4 regions of the Mesorhizobium sp. LCM 4577 genome follow, and region 4 is predicted to be linked to each of the others. Evidence: predicted binding sites of a transcription regulator. Region 4 holds the regulator's gene; each other region holds the start of a gene.
What was found. Region 4 encodes LexA, which represses DNA repair genes until DNA is damaged. Its sites were predicted from a motif close to TGTTCNNNNTGTGTTCNG; they were not measured.

Region 1: the regulator LexA is predicted to act here: its motif matches at 1,918-1,935, upstream of LCM4577_RS01200 (DNA recombination protein RmuC).
Region 2: the regulator LexA is predicted to act here: its motif matches at 2,369-2,386, upstream of parE (DNA topoisomerase IV subunit B).
Region 3: the regulator LexA is predicted to act here: its motif matches at 1,621-1,638, upstream of recA (recombinase RecA).

Annotation. Positions count from the first base shown of each region.
Region 1 is NZ_MDDU01000001.1:244,127-248,717, reverse strand. Features, by position in the region: gene LCM4577_RS01215 (GNAT family N-acetyltransferase) at 1-342, opposite strand, end outside; gene fmt (methionyl-tRNA formyltransferase) at 339-1,274, opposite strand; gene def (peptide deformylase) at 1,334-1,864, opposite strand; gene LCM4577_RS01200 (DNA recombination protein RmuC) at 1,968-3,221, shown strand; gene LCM4577_RS01195 (threonine/serine dehydratase) at 3,330-4,307, shown strand; gene LCM4577_RS01190 (ABC transporter permease) at 4,543-4,591, opposite strand, start outside.
Region 2 is NZ_MDDU01000006.1:34,411-39,001, forward strand. Features, by position in the region: gene LCM4577_RS10760 (type II and III secretion system protein family protein) at 1-1,248, opposite strand, end outside; gene cpaB (Flp pilus assembly protein CpaB) at 1,280-2,197, opposite strand; gene parE (DNA topoisomerase IV subunit B) at 2,452-4,506, shown strand; gene LCM4577_RS10775 (FUSC family protein) at 4,550-4,591, shown strand, end outside.
Region 3 is NZ_MDDU01000012.1:114,624-119,050, reverse strand. Features, by position in the region: gene alaS (alanine--tRNA ligase) at 1-32, opposite strand, end outside; gene recA (recombinase RecA) at 466-1,563, opposite strand; gene LCM4577_RS15100 (carbohydrate kinase family protein) at 1,947-2,900, shown strand; gene LCM4577_RS15095 (pseudouridine-5'-phosphate glycosidase) at 2,939-3,856, shown strand; gene LCM4577_RS15090 (TfoX/Sxy family protein) at 4,076-4,399, opposite strand.
Region 4 is NZ_MDDU01000024.1:273,876-278,466, forward strand. Features, by position in the region: gene trpC (indole-3-glycerol phosphate synthase TrpC) at 1-176, shown strand, start outside; gene moaC (cyclic pyranopterin monophosphate synthase MoaC) at 178-654, shown strand; gene glp (gephyrin-like molybdotransferase Glp) at 654-1,859, shown strand; gene lexA (transcriptional repressor LexA) at 1,976-2,716, shown strand; gene LCM4577_RS22990 (ComEC/Rec2 family competence protein) at 2,710-4,591, opposite strand, start outside.

The DNA.
Region 1 (4,591 bases), on a different contig from region 4:
GACCACGGCCAGCGTCTCGCCGGCCTCCTTGAGGCGGATATGCGCCTCGCGGATCAGCGCGCCGCCGATGCCGGTGCCGTGGAAGGAGGGCTCGACCGCCAGCGGCGCCAGCGCGACGGCCGCGAAACGCTTGCCGCCATTCTGCACGTAAAGCCTGGAGAACAGGATGTGGCCGACGACCTGGCCGTCTTCTTCCGCCACCAGCTCGACAACGGCGTCGCCGCCGGTAACCAATGCGTCGACCAGGCCGGCTTCCGCCTGCTGGCCAAAGGCATGCTCTTCGACGAGGCGGATCGCCTCGCGATCCCGCGGCGTCGCCGCGCGTATCGACATCATGCTCATGTGAGTTTCGTTCCTTTTTCGATCTTGGCTCCGCGCAGAAACTCCTGCGCGGCGGCAGGCTTTCCGCCCGCCCGTTGAACTTCGACCAGCCTGACCGCGCCCGACCCGCAGGCGACCGTCAGCCGGTCATCGAGAATTCCTCCCGACTCGCCGACGCCATCCGAGAGCGTCGAGCGAAGCAGTTTCAGCCGCTCCATGCGGCCGCCAATTTCGACCTCGCACCACGCGCCCGGGAAGGGCGAGAGGCCGCGAATGTGATTGTGGACTTCGCCAGAAGGCCGCGTCCAGTCTACGCGTGTCTCCGATTTATCGATCTTTCGGGCGTAGGTCACCCCTTCCGCCGCCTGCGGGGTAAATGTCAGACAATTTATCCCCAGCTGCGCGAGCGCCTCGACCATCAACGATGCGCCCTGAGCCATCAGGCGGTCATGCAATTCGCCGGCCGTCATATCGGGTGCGATGGCGCATTTTTCAACCAATGCCACCGGTCCGGTGTCCAAACCCTCTTCCATCTTCATGACCATCATACCGGTTTCGCTATCGCCGGCCATGATCGCGCGCTGGATGGGAGCAGCACCACGCCAGCGTGGCAAAAGCGAGGCGTGGCCATTGAGACAGCCGAGCCTTGTCGCCTCCAGGACCGCTTTCGGCAGCAGCAATCCATAGGCGACGACGACCGCGACATCGGCCTGCAAGCCGGCAAAAGCCTGCTGCTCGGCCTCGCTTTTCAGCGATGTCGGCGTGCGCACCTCGAGCCCCAGCCGCTCGGCTTCGCGCTGCACCGGGGACGGCGTCAATTCCAGCCCGCGCCGACCGGCTGCGCGCGGGGGCTGCGTGTAGACGGCCGCGATCTCGTGGCCGGCCTCGGCGATGGCGCGCAAGGTCGGCACGGAGAAATCCGGCGTGCCCATGAAGATGACGCGAAGCGGCATGAGGTGCTGCGATCCTGTTTTGCGGCTAGGGTCAGGTGCTCGCGTGGCCGAAACGGCCCCTAACCCACCATCTTGCCCGGCGCCTTGTCCTTGGCGAGCTTCTTGAATTTCCGCACCACCATGTCGCGCTTCAGCTTCGAGATGTGGTCGATGAACAGCACGCCGTTGAGATGGTCGATCTCGTGCTGCAGGCAGGTGGCCATCAGGCCTTCCGCCCGCATTTCCTGCAGCTTGCCGTCGCGGTCGAGATATTTCACCCGCACCGAGGCCGGGCGCTCGACCTCGGCGTAATAGTCGGGGATCGAAAGGCAGCCTTCCTCGTAGACGGAACGCTGGTCGGAACTCTCCAGCACCTCCGGATTGATGAAGACATGCGGCTGAGGCTCCTCGCCTTCCTTGGCGAGGTCGATGACCAGCAGCCGCCGGGGTTCGCCGACCTGGATCGCCGCCAGCCCGATGCCCGGGGCGTCATACATGGTCTCCAGCATGTCGTCGGCTAGCTTGCGCAGATCGGCATCGACGCGTTCCACCGGCTTGGAAACCTGGCGCAGGACGGGATCGGGAAGGATGATGAGCGGCTTGATCGACATGGCGTCTCACCTAAGACCTCGCTTGACTAGCGTCAACCGGGACAGCTTCGACCTGTTCACGTTTTGATCTGTGCCAGGAGGCCGAATCGGTTATGCTGCGCATATGAACGACATGACCTCCATCCTTTCGCAACCGGTCGCGCGGCTCGGCGCCTCCACGATCACGCTCGGCCACGCGCTCGCTTTCACCCTCGTCCTGTTCGTCGTTCTCTTCGCGGCGCTGGTCATCGCCTTGTGGCGCGCGGCCACAGCGCGCGCGGCTGCCGCGGCGGAAGCGGCCGACCACGCCCGCGACACCGAGGCGCGCATCGCCGACGTCCTGCAGGCGCAGGCCGAGATGCAGGGGCGCATGGGCGCCATCGCCGAGGTGTTCGGGGCGCGGCAGGCCGAGCTCACCCAGTCGCTCGGACAACGGCTCGACGCCATGACCGGGCGCCTCGGCCAGACCATGGCCGAACAGACCAAGTCGACGCATGAGAGCCTGGCCAAGCTGCAGGAGCGGCTGGCGGTGATCGACACCGCGCAGGGCAATATCCAGTCCCTGGCCGGCCAGGTCGTGCAGTTGCAGGCGATCCTCTCCAACAAGCAGACGCGCGGCGCCTTCGGCCAATCGCGCATGGAGGCGATCGTCGCCGATGGCCTGCCGCACGGCACCTATGAATTCCAGGCAAGCCTTTCCAACGGCAGCCGGCCCGACTGCCTGGTGCGGATGCCGAACGGCGCGCCGATGCTGGCCATCGACGCCAAGTTCCCGCTGGAAGCCTGGAACGCCATCCGCGCCGCCGAAGGCGCCGACATGCAGAAGGTTGCGGCGCAGGCGTTCCGGCGCGACATCGAGGTGCACATCCGCGATATCGCCGAAAAATACCTGATCCAGGGCGAGACGCAGGACACCGCCTTCATGTTCGTGCCGTCGGAATCGGTGTTCGCCGAGATCCACGAGAATTTCGAGACAGTGGTGCAGAAGGCGCATCGCGCCCGCGTCGTCATCGTCTCGCCGTCGCTGCTGATGCTGTCGATCCAGGTGATCCAGGCGATCCTCAAGGATGCCCGCATGCGCGAGCAGGCGCATCTGATCCAGGGCGAGGTCATCCGGCTGATGGAGGATGTGGCGCGGGTCGACGAACGGGTGCGGCGGCTGCAGACGCATTTCGGCCAGGCGGCGCGGGACATAGACGACATCCTGGTGTCGACATCGAAGGTGACCAAACGCGGCCAGAAGATCGAGGCGCTGGAATTCGCCGAGGGCGAAACCGAGGCCGCGCGAAGTGCGGCGCCAAAGGCCGATGCCGGCGCGCGGGTGGCCGATTCGAAGACCGGCCAACTCAGGCTGCGGGTCGTCGAAGGCGACGAGTAGCCGACGGCGTCACCGTCGCCAACCTTGTCTCCATGACATTTTTTCGTTGGCGCGCCACGGTCTTTTGCGTGCACCATGGGCGATCCCGTTCCCGCAAGGCCCTCGCCCATGACCACCCTGCCCGGCATCTCAGACATCCGCGCCGCCGCCGAGCGGCTTTCCGGCCTGATCGTCGAAACGCCGCTGATCGAATCGCCGGAGCTCAACAGGCGCCATGGCGGCCGCATCCTGTTCAAGCCCGAGACGCTGCAGCGCACCGGCTCCTTCAAGATCCGCGGCGCCTATAACAAGCTGTCGTCGCTCAGCGAGGAGGAGCGCGGCCGTGGCGTCGTGGCCTTCTCTTCCGGCAACCATGCGCAGGGCGTAGCGGCCTCAGCCGCCATGTTCGGCGTCAAGGCGGTGATCGCCATGCCGGCCGACGCGCCAGCGCTGAAAGTCGGCAATGTCCGCAAGATGGGGGCGGAAGTGGTGCCGTTCGACCGCTTCAAGGACGACCGCATGGCGGTCGTGCGCCCCTATGTCGAGAAGGGCATGGTGCTGGTGCCGCCCTTCGACGATCCGGCTATCATCGCCGGCCAGGGCACAATCGGCCTGGAGCTGATGAAGCAGGCGAAGGCGCTCGGCGCGGCGCTCGACGCCGTCGTCGTGCCTTGCGGCGGCGGCGGCCTGTCGAGCGGCATCTCCGTCGCGGTCAAGGACGCCTCGCCGCGCACCGCCGTCTGGGCGGTCGAGCCCGAGCATTTCGACGACACGCGCCGCTCGCTGGCCAAGGGCGAGCGGGTCGCGAACGAGCCCGGCCACTCCTCGATCTGCGATGCGCTGCTCACCACCGAGCCCGGCGCCATCACCTTCGAGATCAACCGCCGCAATCTCGCCGGCGCCATTGCCGTCTCCGACAAGGCCGCCGCCCAGGCGATGCGCGACGCCATGGCGTATCTGAAGCTGGTGGTCGAGCCGGGCGGCTGCGTCGCGCTGGCCGCGCTCTCATCCGGCGAGATCGACCTCGCCGGCAAGTGCGTCGCCGTGGTGCTGTCGGGCGGCAACGTCGATTTCGGGACCTATGCGGAGATCATGGCGGCGGCGTAGGCGCTGCGGCGCAAGCAAGAAAACGTCGCGATCCTTCACACCCCCCTCTGTCCTGCCGGACATCTCCCCCGCAAGGGGGGAGATCAGCTGTCGCCCCCGATTTCGCCAATCACCAACGTTGCAGAAAGAGCGGCGCGGCCGATGCTGCCAATCTCCCCCCTTGCGGGGGAGATGCCCGGCAGGGCAGAGGGGGGTGCTGTCCCGCCAGCGTCAAAAACTTTCCGCCATGCTTTGCTCAATCCAGCGTGCGCCTGAACCGCACCAGCGCCACACCTGCAAACAGC
Region 2 (4,591 bases), on a different contig from region 4:
CGGATCGACCGGCTTGACCAGGTAAGGCGTGACGATGATGACCAGATCGGTCTCGCGCCGCTGATAGGACTTCGAGGAGAACAGAGGACCGAGCACCGGCAGTTTGCCGATCCCCGGCACCCGCGACGTCGTGATGTCGTTCTGCGACTGCAGAAGACCGGCGATCATGAAGCTCTGGCCATTCTTGAGGTCGACCGATGTCCTGGCACGGCGCACGATGAAGGCCGGAATGGAAATGCCGCTGCTGACCTGGATGGAAGCCGACGGGTCGATCGAGGACACTTCCGGCGCGATGTCGAGGCTGACCAGCCCGTCCTTCAGCACCGTTGGCGTGAAATCGAGGCCGACGCCGTACTTCTTGTAGGTGACGCTAATCTTGCCATTGTCCTCTGAAACCGGGATCGGGAACTCGCCGCCGGCAAGGAAGCTCGCCGTCTGGCCTGAACGAGCGATCAGGTTGGGTTCGGCAAGCCGCCGCGCCAGGCCGCGTTCCTCCAACGCCTTGATGGCGATGTCGATCGAAACGCCGTTCGACAGCAGCCGGCCGATGATCTCGCCTGTGCCAGCCTCCGTCACCTTGCCGGGATCGATGGAGACGTTGCGGCCGCCCATTCCGAACGCGAAGTTGGCGCCGTATTTGGCGCCGAGATCCTGCCCGGCCTGGCGGTTGATCTCGACGAAACGGACGTTGAGCTGCACTTGTTGCGAGGACGAGATGTTGACCGAGTTGATGACTTCCTCGTTGCCGGAAAAGCGCGACGCGATCTTGCTGGCCTTGTCGGCGGCGACCGCGTCGTCGGCCTCGCCCGACAGCACGACGCGGCCGTTTGCCGAGCCGACCTTTATCTTGGCGTCGGGCACGCTGGCGCGGATGGTGCTGGCCAGCTGGTCGGTATCCAGCGTCACCTCGATGTCGATGGTGCCGACGAGCTGCTTGTTCTGGTCGAACAGGGCGATACCCGTGGTGCCCAGATTGTTGCCCAGCACGTAGAAGGACTTGTCGGTCAGCGGATTGACGTTGGCGATCTCCGGATCGCCGATGACGATCTGATAGAAGGCGGCGCTCGTCATGATCGTCTTCGGCTTGCCCTTGGCGACCTTGATCGAGGCGTTCCTGTTTGCCGAGACATAGACGACGTCGTTGCCCGCCCTTGCCGGCGCGGCGACYCCAAGCATTGCCGCCGCCAGCGCGATCGCYCCGAGAAGACGCCATCCCCCGGTCGTCCGAAATGCATCAAACCCGAACATCTGTTGCCCCGTCCCCGCCGGTCCCCACCGGCTATTGCTGCAGTTCCTGCGGCGGTTCCCGTGAAGGAACCTTGTATTCCTCGACTTTTTCGCCACGCGTCACGATCACCGTCTTGAATTTCGGCTCGTCGGATTCCGTCGTCACAGCGCTGACGAGCGAGGCGGCGCTCGCCTGCGCCTTTGCGGCGACCGAACCGCCGAAGGACGAGATGGTCGTAAGCCCGCCATTGCTGGTGCTGGCGTCGGCCGCGGACCGCAAGGACAGCGACAAGGTGCCGACGGTGCGGGCAAGCGCCACTTTCTGCGCCCCTTCGTTGGTCACCTCGATGGTCACAGAATTGGCGACCTGCGGCTCGGTCTTGCGCTCGTCCGCGCCCTGCCCGACCGAAAGCACCTTGGCGTCGGAAACGACGATCTCGGAGGTCACCGTCGAGCCAGCCGCGCCCTGCGCGTTTTTGGATACTTCCTGGATGTCCCCCGCATCGCGCGTCAGCACGACGTCGACCCGGTCTCCCGGCGTGACGAAGCCGCCGACGCCGGCGATCTCATCGGTGCGGATGGTGACGGCCCGCATTCCCGGTGACAGCAGGTTGGAAAGGGTGGCGCGGCCGTTCGGTCCCGACAGCTTGGTGAGCAGCACCGGCTCGTTGACCTCGATCGGCGACAGCACGACCCGGGTGCCGTCGGCGAGCAGCTTGTCGATCGTCGGGAAAGCGCCCTGCGGTAGGGAATCCTGCGGCCACGGGATCTCGGCGAGCTGCGGCCGTGCGAGCTCCATGCCGTAGCGCAACGGCGCTTGAGCCACCACGATGGTTTTGAACTCGACCTTGGGCTGTGGCGCCGCGACGGAGACGACCTTGACCTCGGGCTGAGCCTTTGCCTGGCTCTTGACCCAGAAATCCGCCGCAAAGATCGAGATCGCGCCGAAAACGGCGGCGATGCCGATCATGGTTATGGCCCTGCCCCTCACAACGAAACCCCTGACGCCCGTGGTCTTTTGTTGGTTGGGCCTCACGCTAGGCGTTAATGTTAAAGAATCAGGAATCCCGCGACCCGCCGATCGCCCTATTTCGGCCGGCTTGGTTATCGAATGGTTTTGGAATAAGAGACAGTTTGATCCCTGAACGGAACAGGAACTCGTTCGCCCGCCAAAAGCGTGGCAGTATCGAGACGTGATTCGCATTACCGGACGCTAGGCCCAGCATGGACGACAGCAACGATCTCTTCGGCAAGATGGAAAAGCCGGCACAGCCGGTGCGCGCGCCCTCGCGCCCCGCCGATCCGCTGGTGCAGGCAGCAAAGCGTTCGACCGCCGCCCGCGACGGCAGCGAAGGCTACAGCGCCGCCGATATCGAGGTGCTGGAAGGGCTTGAGCCCGTGCGGCGCCGCCCAGGCATGTATATCGGCGGCACCGACGACAAGGCGATGCATCACCTGTTCGCCGAGGTCATCGACAATTCGATGGACGAGGCGGTGGCCGGCCACGCCACCTTCATCGACGTCGAGCTTTCCGCCGACGGCTTCCTGACCGTCACCGACAATGGGCGCGGCATTCCGGTCGATCCGCATCCGAAATTCAAGAAGCCGGCGCTCGAAGTCATCATGACGACGCTGCATTCGGGCGGCAAGTTCGACTCCAAGGTCTATGAGACCTCCGGCGGCCTGCACGGCGTCGGCGTTTCGGTCGTCAACGCGCTGTCCGACCATCTCGAGGTCGAGGTCGCGCGCGGTCGCCAGCTCTATCGCCAGCGTTTTTCCCGCGGCGTCCCGGTCAGCGGTCTGGAGCATCTCGGCGAGGTCCACAACCGCCGCGGCACGAGGACCCGCTTCCATCCCGACGAGCAGATTTTCGGCAAGGGCGCCGCCTTCGAACCGGCGCGGCTCTACCGCATGACGCGCTCGAAAGCCTATCTGTTCGGCGGCGTCGAGATCCGCTGGACCTGCGATCCGTCGCTGATCAAGGACAAGGACCAGACGCCGGCCAAGGCCGAGTTCCATTTCCCCGGCGGCCTCAAGGATTATCTCAAGGCGACGCTGGGGGACGAATTCCAGGTCACGCGCGAGGTTTTCGCTGGCAAGAGCGACAAGCAGGGCGGCCACGGTTCGCTGGAATGGGCCGTCACCTGGTTCGGCGGCGACGGTTTCCTCAACTCCTATTGCAATACCATTCCGACCCCCGAGGGCGGCACGCATGAGGCCGGGTTCCGCAACGTGCTGACGCGCGGACTGCGCGCCTATGCCGACCTCATCGGCAACAAGCGCGCCTCAATCATCACCACAGACGACGTGATGATCTCGGCCGCGGGCATGCTGTCGGTATTCATCCGCGAGCCGGAATTCGTCGGCCAGACCAAGGACAGGCTGGCGACGATCGAGGCGATGCGCATCGTCGAAAACGCAATCCGCGACCCGTTCGACCATTGGCTCGCCGACAATCCGCAGGAAGCCTCGAAGCTTCTCGACTGGGTCATCGCGCGCGCCGACGAGCGCGTGCGGCGCCGCCAGGAGAAGGAAGTCTCGCGCAAGAGCGCGGTGCGCAAGCTGCGCCTTCCGGGTAAGCTCGCCGATTGCACGCAGAACGCAGCCGCCGGCGCCGAGATCTTCATCGTCGAGGGTGACTCGGCTGGCGGTTCGGCCAAGCAGGCGCGCGACCGTGCCAGCCAAGCAGTGCTGCCGCTGCGCGGCAAGATCCTCAACGTCGCCAGCGCCGGCAACGACAAGCTTGCCGCCAACCAGCAGATTTCCGACCTGATCCAGGCTCTCGGCTGCGGCACGCGCTCGAAATACCGCGACGAGGACCTGCGCTACGATCGCGTGATCATCATGACCGACGCCGACGTCGACGGCGCGCACATTGCTTCGCTGTTGATCACCTTCTTCTACCAGGAGATGCCGAACCTGATCCGCGGCGGCCATCTCTACATGGCCGTGCCGCCGCTCTATTCGATCCGGCAGGGCGGCAAGGTCGGCTATGCCCGCGACGACGCGCACAAGGACGAGTTGCTGCGCACCGAGTTCACCGGGCGCGGCAAGGTCGAGATCGGCCGCTTCAAGGGCTTGGGCGAGATGATGGCCTCGCAGCTCAAGGAAACCACGATGGATCCCAAGAAGCGCACGCTTCTGAGGGTCGACGTGATCGACGCCGAGCAGGCCACCAAGGATGCCGTTGACGCGCTGATGGGCACCAAGCCCGAGGCGCGTTTCCGCTTCATCCAGGAGCGCGCCGAATTCGCCGAGACGGACGTGCTGGATATCTGAACGTCATCCGGTCCATAACAGGCTCCGATATGGAGACGGACATGTGACCTGGACGCGGCTGAAAGAGCTTGCCGAGGCACCGCTG
Region 3 (4,427 bases), on a different contig from region 4:
AATGTCGACCGGATGTCGTTCACGCCACTCATTGATACTGCCTTTTTCGCAAGAACCGCCGGCCCGGCCGGCGGCAAATGGGCTTTGGTGTTTCAGAAGATAGATGGGCCTTTTAGCGATAGCTCTTGAGCCTGTCCAGAAACACGGAAACAGGCACGTCGCCCACAGGTGCGCAAGCGGTTTTGGGAAAACGGCATGCATAAACAAGGACCAAAGCGCATCGCCTGAATTTATGCAGCGCAAGCGCTTTGGGCCAATCAGCCGGCGAGCGGCGGCCCAGCACCACCCGCAGAACGCAAAACCGCCGGCGCGAGGGCCGGCGGTTCGGGGTACGCAGTACTCAAGAACTCGATTACATAAGCATAACCCGATAAACCAGGATTGTGGCCGAACTCCGGCTAAGCCGGCGAATTGCTTTCGCTCAATCCGTGACAGGAACCGCTGCGCGATCTTCCTGGGCCGGCCCTACATGGCGCCGGCTTCGTCCTCGAAACCGTCGTCCCCGCCTTCGGAGCTGCCATTCTCGAGGAATTTCTCGGCGATCAGCCCGGCATTCTGCCTAAGCGCCATCTCGATCTCGCGCGCCGTGTCCGGATTGTCGCGCAGGAACAGCTTGGCGTTCTCGCGACCTTGGCCGAGACGCTGCGAATTATAGGAGAACCAGGCGCCCGACTTCTCGACCACTCCAGCCTTGACCCCGAGATCGACGAGCTCGCCGGTCTTGGACACGCCCTCGCCATACATGATGTCGAACTCCACCACCTTGAAGGGCGGGGCCAGCTTGTTCTTGACCACCTTGACGCGGGTTTGGTTGCCGACGACCTCGTCGCGGTCCTTGACCGAGCCGATGCGGCGGATGTCGAGGCGCACCGAGGCGTAGAATTTCAGCGCGTTGCCGCCCGTGGTCGTCTCGGGCGAGCCGAACATGACGCCGATCTTCATGCGAATCTGGTTGATGAAGATGACCATGGTGTTGGAACGCGAGATCGAGGCGGTCAGCTTGCGCAGCGCCTGGCTCATCAAACGAGCCTGGAGACCGGGCAGCGCGTCGCCCATCTCGCCTTCGATTTCGGCGCGCGGCGTCAGTGCAGCCACCGAGTCGACGACCAGGACGTCGATGGCGCCCGAGCGCACCAGCGTGTCGCAGATTTCCAGCGCCTGCTCGCCGGTGTCGGGCTGCGAGATCAGCAGGTTTTCCAGGTCGACGCCGAGCTTGCGGGCATAGACCGGATCGAGCGCGTGCTCGGCATCGACGAAGGCGCAGATGCCGCCCTTCTTCTGCGCTTCCGCAACCGTGTGCAGCGCCAGCGTCGTCTTGCCCGAGCTTTCCGGCCCGTAGATCTCGACGATACGGCCGCGCGGCAGGCCGCCGACGCCGAGCGCGATATCGAGGCCCAGCGAGCCGGTTGGCACGGTTTCGATCTCGACCGCCTGCTCGTTGGCGCCGAGCCGCATGATCGAGCCCTTGCCGAAAGCGCGCTCGATTTGCGACAGCGCCGCATCCAGAGCCTTTGATTTGTCCACTGCCTTATCCTCTACAAGCCGCAAAGTATTCTGAGCCATGATACATCACCCCTTGGTCGTCAATGAAGGCCGGACAATCCGTGATCCCTGCCGATTTGTACCTTTTTTGTTCTCATTTGGCAAGGGGCAACAAGTATCTGAAAAACAATCAACATCTTGATTTGTTCTATTTTTGTCTCACCAGGGGCAGTGCGGAGCGCAACCACTGGTCCAGAAGAGATTTCGATGTCCGGCCATCCCGAATCGCGACCCCGATTGCAGGGTGACCGGGGGAACCTAGAGCAATTCCAGGAAAAGTGCGTAGCGGTTTTCCGTCCGGAATTGCGCAAAACTAAAGAGTTAGAGCGGTTCGGCGATTCCGTGAAACGCTGAACCGCTCTAGTGTGCGCAGCCGCACGATCAATGAAAGTCAGCGACCCGAAATGCCGACATCCCCAACTATCTTGGCCCCAACGATCCTGGCTTTCGGCGGCGCCCATATCGACCGGCGCGGCCAGGTCTCGGGCATTTATGTGCCGGCCGCCTCCAACCCCGGCATGATGCGCGAGGATGTCGGCGGCGTCGTCTTCAACGCGCTGCGCAGCGTGGTGAAGCGCGGCGTGTCGGCCTCGCTGATCTCGGTGCGCGGCGGCGACGCGGCGGCCGAAACGGTCGCCTCGGCGATCGACAGCGCCGGGATCACCGACCTCTCGGTCGTGTTCCTCGACCGCACGACGCCGAGCTACACGGCGCTGATCGACGCCGAGGGCGAATTGATCGTCGGGCTGGCCGACATGGCGCTCTACGACCTCGCCTTTCCCAAGCAGATGAGGCGTTCCAAGGTGCGCGAGGCGATCGCCGCCGCCGACGCGATCCTGTGCGACGCCAATCTGCCGACGGCGGCGCTGGAGCGCCTGGTGGCGCAGGCCGGCGGCCGACCGGTCTTCGCCATCGCCGTCTCGCCGGCCAAGGTCGTTCGCCTGTCGCCGCTGCTCGGCGATCTGTCGCTGCTTTTCATGAACCGCCGCGAAGCCGCCGCGCTGGTAGCTGCCGAACTGTCGGGCAAAGCCCTTGTGGGTGCGCTCAGGCGGGGTGGCCTCAACGCCGGCGTGGTTACCGCCGGCAGCGCCCCCTTGCTGGGCTTCGACGACACCGGCATCTTTGAAATCGACCCGCCCGCGCCGCGCCGGGTCGCCGACGTGACCGGCGCCGGCGACGCCCTGACCGGCGCGACGGTCGCCGCCCTGCTGCGCGGCCTGCCGCTGCGCGCCGCGCTGCGCGAGGGCGTCGCGGCGGCAATGCTCGCCATCGAGAGCCCAGAGGCCGTGCCGTCCTTCACGACTGCCAACTTCGGCCAAGCGCTTGCCCTTGTGCCGGAGGCACGGGAGGTGGCATAGGGCACCGACAATCTAGTTCCTCCTTGTCGGAGACAGCCATGACGCCGCAAGCCGCCCGTCCCTTCATCGATATCCATCCGCCCGTGGCGGAAGCGCTTGCCGCCGGGCGGCCCGTGGTGGCGCTGGAATCGACCATCATCACCCATGGCATGCCCTACCCCGACAATGGCGCCATGGCGGCCAAGGTCGAGCAGATCATCATCGACGGCGGCGCGGTGCCGGCGACGATCGCCGTGGTCGACGGCCGCATCAAGATCGGCCTGTCGGACGGCGAACGCGAATCGCTCGCCATGACGGGCGACGCCATGAAGCTGTCGCGCGCCGATCTCGGCTTCGCGGTCGCTCAGAAGCGCACGGGCGGCACCACGGTCGCGGCCACCATGATCGCCGCGCATATGGCCGGCATAAAAGTCTTCGCCACCGGCGGCATCGGCGGTGTCCACAAGGGCGCCGAAAAGAGTTTCGATATCTCTGCCGACCTCGACGAACTGGCGCGCACGCCGGTCATCGTCGTTTCGGCAGGCGCCAAGGCGATCCTCGACATCGAAAAGACGCTGGAAGTGCTGGAAACGCGTGGAGTGCCGGTCATCGGCCATGGCAGCGAGACCATGCCCGCCTTCTGGTCCAGGCAATCGCCCTTCCGCGCACCGCTGACCCTCAATGGGCCTGAAGACATCGCCCATTTCTACCGAACGCGCCAGGCGCTGGGCCTGGGCGGCGGCATCCTGGTCGCCAATCCGGTGCCGCAGAATGACGAAATCCCGGCCGACGAAATGGCCGGCTATATCGAGGCCGCGCAAAAGGCGGCCGAGGCGCAGAACGTCACCGGCAAGGCGGTGACGCCGTTCCTCTTATCGAAGATCCTTGAACTCACCGGCGGCCGCAGCCTCAAGACCAACATCGCGCTGGTCGAGAACAATGCGAGGCTGGCGGCGGAGATTGCGAAGGCGCTGTAGCACGCGCGGCTCCCGCCAACCGCAAAGGCCGAGTTTCCCTCACACCCCCCTCTGGCCTGCCGGCCATCTCCCCCGCAAGGGGAAGATCAGCAGCTCAGCCGCCGGCTCTTCTCTTCAACGTTGGCGATTAGCGAAAGCCGGGGCGACATCCAATTCCGCCCTTGCGGGGGAGATGTCCTGCAGGACAGAGGGGGTGCTGTCCCGCCAGCATTCTAAGTTTCACTTCCCCGCCCTTCGTCCAGCCTCATAAGCCCGCCGTGCCCACACCGCCATTTCATCGGGATCGTCGAAGGCACTGTCCGGCACGCTCCAATAGGGCATCGCCACGGCCTTGCCGTGGCGCGAGCCGGTATAGGTCCACCGGGTGCAGCCGGCGGCTTCGAAGTCGGGGATGCTCTCCTCGTCCGCCTTCAGCATCAGCTCGCCGCGCACGACGACCGCGACGATGACGCCGTCGCAATAGATGCCCTTGCCGCCGAACAGTTTGCGGATGCCGATCGGGCCAAGGCTTTCGAACAGTTCTTCAAGGCGCGTATTGTCCATGCCGCGATCATCTCATCCGGCATCGGCC
Region 4 (4,591 bases):
CGGCGAACCGGCTGCTGGTCGGCGAAAGCGGCATCTTCACGCATCAGGATTGCCGCCGGCTGGAGAAGAGCAAGATCGGCACCTTCCTGGTCGGCGAGAGCCTGATGCGACAGGCCGATGTGGCCGCGGCAACCGAGCTTCTGCTGACGGGCAAGGCAGCGGCCGAGGCCGTCTGATATGGCCCTCACCCATCTCGGCGCCAAGGGCGAAGCCAACATGGTCGATGTCGGCGACAAGGCCGAGACGACGCGCACGGCGATCGCCGAAGGCGTTGTCTCCATGCAACCTGAAACGCTGGAGATGATTCTTGCTGGCGACGCCAAGAAAGGCGACGTGCTGGGCACAGCGCGTATCGCCGGCATCATGGCCGCGAAGAAGACGCATGAGCTGATCCCGCTTTGCCATCCGCTGCTTCTCACCAAAGTGGCCGTCGAGATCGAGCCGGACCGCACGCTGCCCGGCCTCAGGGTCACCGCGCTCGCCCGTGTCACCGGCAAGACCGGCGTGGAGATGGAGGCGCTGACCGCCGCCTCGGTCGCTTGCCTCACCATTTACGACATGGCCAAGGCGGCGGACCGCGGCATGGTGATTTCCGGTATCCGGCTGGTCGAGAAGACCGGCGGCAAGTCGGGCGATTACAAGGTGGATGCCTGATGGCTTTGGTTCCGGTCGCCGAAGCGCTCGAACGCCTGCTCGATGGCGCAGCACCTTTGCCGGGCGAAAGCATTCCGCTGGCGGATGCAGCCGCGCGGGTCCTGGCGGAACCGGTCGTGGCGCTGCGCACGCAGCCGCCCTTCAACGCCTCCGCCATGGACGGCTACGCCGCGCGCGCCGCCGACGTCGCTTCGGCGCCGGCGCAACTCGAAGTCATAGGCACGGCGCCTGCCGGCCGCGGCTTTTCCGGGACCGTCGGCGAAGGCCAGGCCGTGCGCATCTTCACCGGCGCGCCGCTGCCTGAAGGCGCCGACACCATCGTCATTCAGGAAAACGTCCGCGATCGCGGCAATGGCAGGATCGAGGTCACGGAACCGACCGCGAAAGCACGCAACGTACGCCGCCGCGGGCTCGACTTCGGTGAGGGCGACGTGCTGCTCGAAAAGGGCCGCGTGCTCGATGCGGCAGCCCTTTCGCTGGCCGCCTCGGCCAACCATCCCGCCCTGAATGTCGTACGCCGGCCGCTGGTCGCAATCATCGCCACCGGCGATGAACTGCTGCCCCCGGGCAGCGCGCTCGGCCCCGATCAGATCATTTCGTCGAATGCATATGGCGTCGCCGCCGCCGCCCAGTCGGTCGGCGCACGTGCGCTCGATCTCGGCATCGCCGCCGACCGCAAGGAGGCGATCGCCGCGTTGGTCAGGAAAGCGGTCGAGGCGAATGCCGATGTCATCGTCACGCTCGGCGGCGCCTCCGTCGGCGACCACGACCTGATCCATGACGTGCTGACCGGCGAAGGCATGCAGCTCGACTTCTGGAAGATCGCCATGCGCCCCGGCAAACCTCTGATGTTCGGCCGGCTTGGCAATGTCCGCTGCATCGGCCTGCCCGGCAACCCGGTGGCCAGCATCGTCTGCTCGCAGCTTTTCCTGAAGCCTCTGCTTGCCCGGCTCGGCGGCCGCGACCACAGGCAGGACGTGCGGGTGGCCCGGCTGGGCGCCGCGATGCAGGCCAACGACCTCAGGCAGGACTATGTGCGCGCCGTCGTGCGCGAGGACGCCGGCACGCTGATTGCGACTCCCTTCAGCATCCAGGACTCCTCGATGCTCAGAATGCTCGCCGACGCCAACGGCCTGATCGTGCGCGAGCCTTTCGCGCCGGCAGCCGAAACCGGCGCCGAATGCAGCGTTCTGATGTTACGCTAAACAAAACGTCAACAAATTCACTAAACTTTAAACGGTTGCGGAACACAACTGGAACAGATAGTGTTTGTTCTGGGTTTGTTTTTCTGATTCTGGTTTCAGAACCCGTGGGGGCCGCCATGCTGACGCGCAAACAACATGAACTTCTGATGTTCATCCACGAAAGGCTGAAGGAAAGCGGGATTCCGCCGTCTTTCGACGAGATGAAGGAAGCGCTCGACCTCGCCTCCAAGTCCGGCATCCACCGGCTGATCACGGCGCTGGAGGAACGCGGCTTCATTCGCCGGCTACCGAACCGGGCGCGAGCGCTGGAAGTGTTGCGGCTGCCCGACTCGATCGCCCCCGGCCTCAATGCAGCGAAGAAGTTTTCGCCGAGCGTCATCCAGGGAAGCCTGGGTCAGAACAATCTCAACCGTCAGATCAAGCCGGCTGCGCCATCGCGCGCCCCGACGCCAAGCAATGACGACGATGCCGGGTCCGCCGTATCCATTCCGGTGATGGGCCGCATCGCCGCCGGCGTGCCGATCGACGCCATCCAGCACCAGACGCATTCGATCACAGTGCCGCCGGACATGATCGCCGGCGGCGAGCATTACGCGCTGGAGGTCAAGGGCGACTCGATGATAGAAGCCGGCATCTTCGACGGCGACACCGTCATCATCCGCAACGCCAACACGGCAAGCCCGGGCGAGATCGTGGTCGCGCTGGTCGATGACGAGGAAGCGACGCTCAAGCGCTTCCGCCGCAAGGGCGCCTCGATCGCGTTGGAGGCCGCCAACCCGGCCTACGAGACCCGCATCTTCGGGCCGGACCGGGTCAAGGTGCAGGGCAAGCTTGTTGGGTTGATCCGCCGCTACTGATCCGGTTGCGAAGGTTTCGCATCCGCCCGCTCAGGCTTTTGATAAGGCGGCAGTCCTCTCGCCTCGCGAGTATATTTCCGCTGCTCGTGCCAGGGCCGATATGGCTCTTCCACAGCATAGCGGACGGCCGGCCGCGCGGTTGCCGATTGCGGATCGAAGAAGACGGCGGCGCTGCCGTCGCGCGCCAGCTGCCGCTTGGTGACGACAAGCACGCGCGGATCGTAGCAAGGATTGTAGGCGGTGGCGTCGTTGATGACGATGAGATCAGCGAAGCCGCAGGCAGGCCGGGCACTGTCGCGGTTTTCAGCGAGTGCGACGATGGCGCCGGATGGATGCCGGCCGATGCAGAGATCACCCGTACAGTAGAACGGCGAGCCGGGCGGCAGGTCGACGGGATCGGCGATGTCCAGCGCATCTTTGGCAAACGTCTCCGGCGGCACGATTGTCTCGGCTTTCAGCGCCCGTTTCCAGTTGTCGGTGGTGAACTCGTTGGAACGTTCGCGATTGACGGCAAGCTCGCCGCCGCCGATCGGCATCGCCACCAGATGCGCGTCCTCGGAAATGAGTACATCCGGCGTGCGGACATGCGGAATGGCCAGCAGCGCGGCGAGCGCAAAGGGAACGGCGGCAAGCCTCAGCCAGGTGGTGGCCATCGTCGCGATCACCAGCGCGACCGTCGCCAGCAGCACCGACTGGATCGAGATCAGCCCGACGGCGTCGACCGGTGAGCGCTCGGAGATCCACGACGAAATGGCGATCATCGCCGTCAGCCCCTTGCCCATGACAAAGAGGAACGGACCGTCGAAGCCGAAGGGCATGGCCAGTGCGCTCAGCACGGCGAACGGCATGACGATCAGCGAGACGATCGGCATGACCGCCAGGTTGGCGAGCAGGCTGAGCGGCGACACGCGCTGGAAATGCCAGATCGCAAACAGTAATGTCGCGCTGCCCGCGATGAGCGACGTCACGGCGGCGCCACCCACACCGACCGCCAGTTTTCGCGACAGGAACCCGAGCAACGAACGTTTTGCCGGCGGCGCGGTCGTTTTGCCGGCGCGATAGTCGGCAAAGCCGGCATAGGCGCCGACCAGGGCGGCGGTGGCGGCGAAGGACATCTGGAAGCTCGGGCCGACCACTTCGTGCGGCGAGACGAGGATCACCGCGATTGCCGAGATCGCCAGGTTGCGCATGGTGAGCGCCGCGCGGTCGAAGAGCACGGCGGCGAGCATCACGGCGAGCATAATGAAGCTTCGCTCGGCCGCCACCACGATGCCGGAGATCACGAGGTATGCCGCGATCGAGATGAGCGCGATCCCGGCGGCATATTTCTTCACCGGCCGGCGCGACGAGAAATCGGGAAACAGCGCGAAGGCGCCGCGCAAAAGCACCATGATCGTGCCGGCGACCAGCGCCATGTGCAGGCCGGAGATCGAGATGATGTGGTAGATGCCGGTGCGCCGCATCGACTCGTTGATTGCTTCCGGAATGCCGGCGCGCACGCCGACGATCAGCGCCGCCGCGATCTCGCCCTCGGATCCGCCGATGCTGCTCCTGATGTGATCGGCGATCCCTTCGCGCGCGTTTTCGACTGCCGATGCGACGCGCGCGCCAAAGGGCGCCTCCACTGGCGCAATCAGCTTCGGATCGCCCAGGAAAAACCCGCTGCCGCCGATGCCGGCAAAGTAGCTGTCGAAGGAAAAATCGTAGCTGTCCGGCCGAACCGGCCCGGTCGGCGGCAGCAACTTGGCATAGCCCGTCAGCATCGACCCCGCCGTCATGCCGGGCGGGATCCTGCGCGCCGACAGCCTGACGCGGTCCGGCGCGTAGCGCAGCTTCGGATGCTCCGTCGAAATCATATCGATGGTCAACCGGACA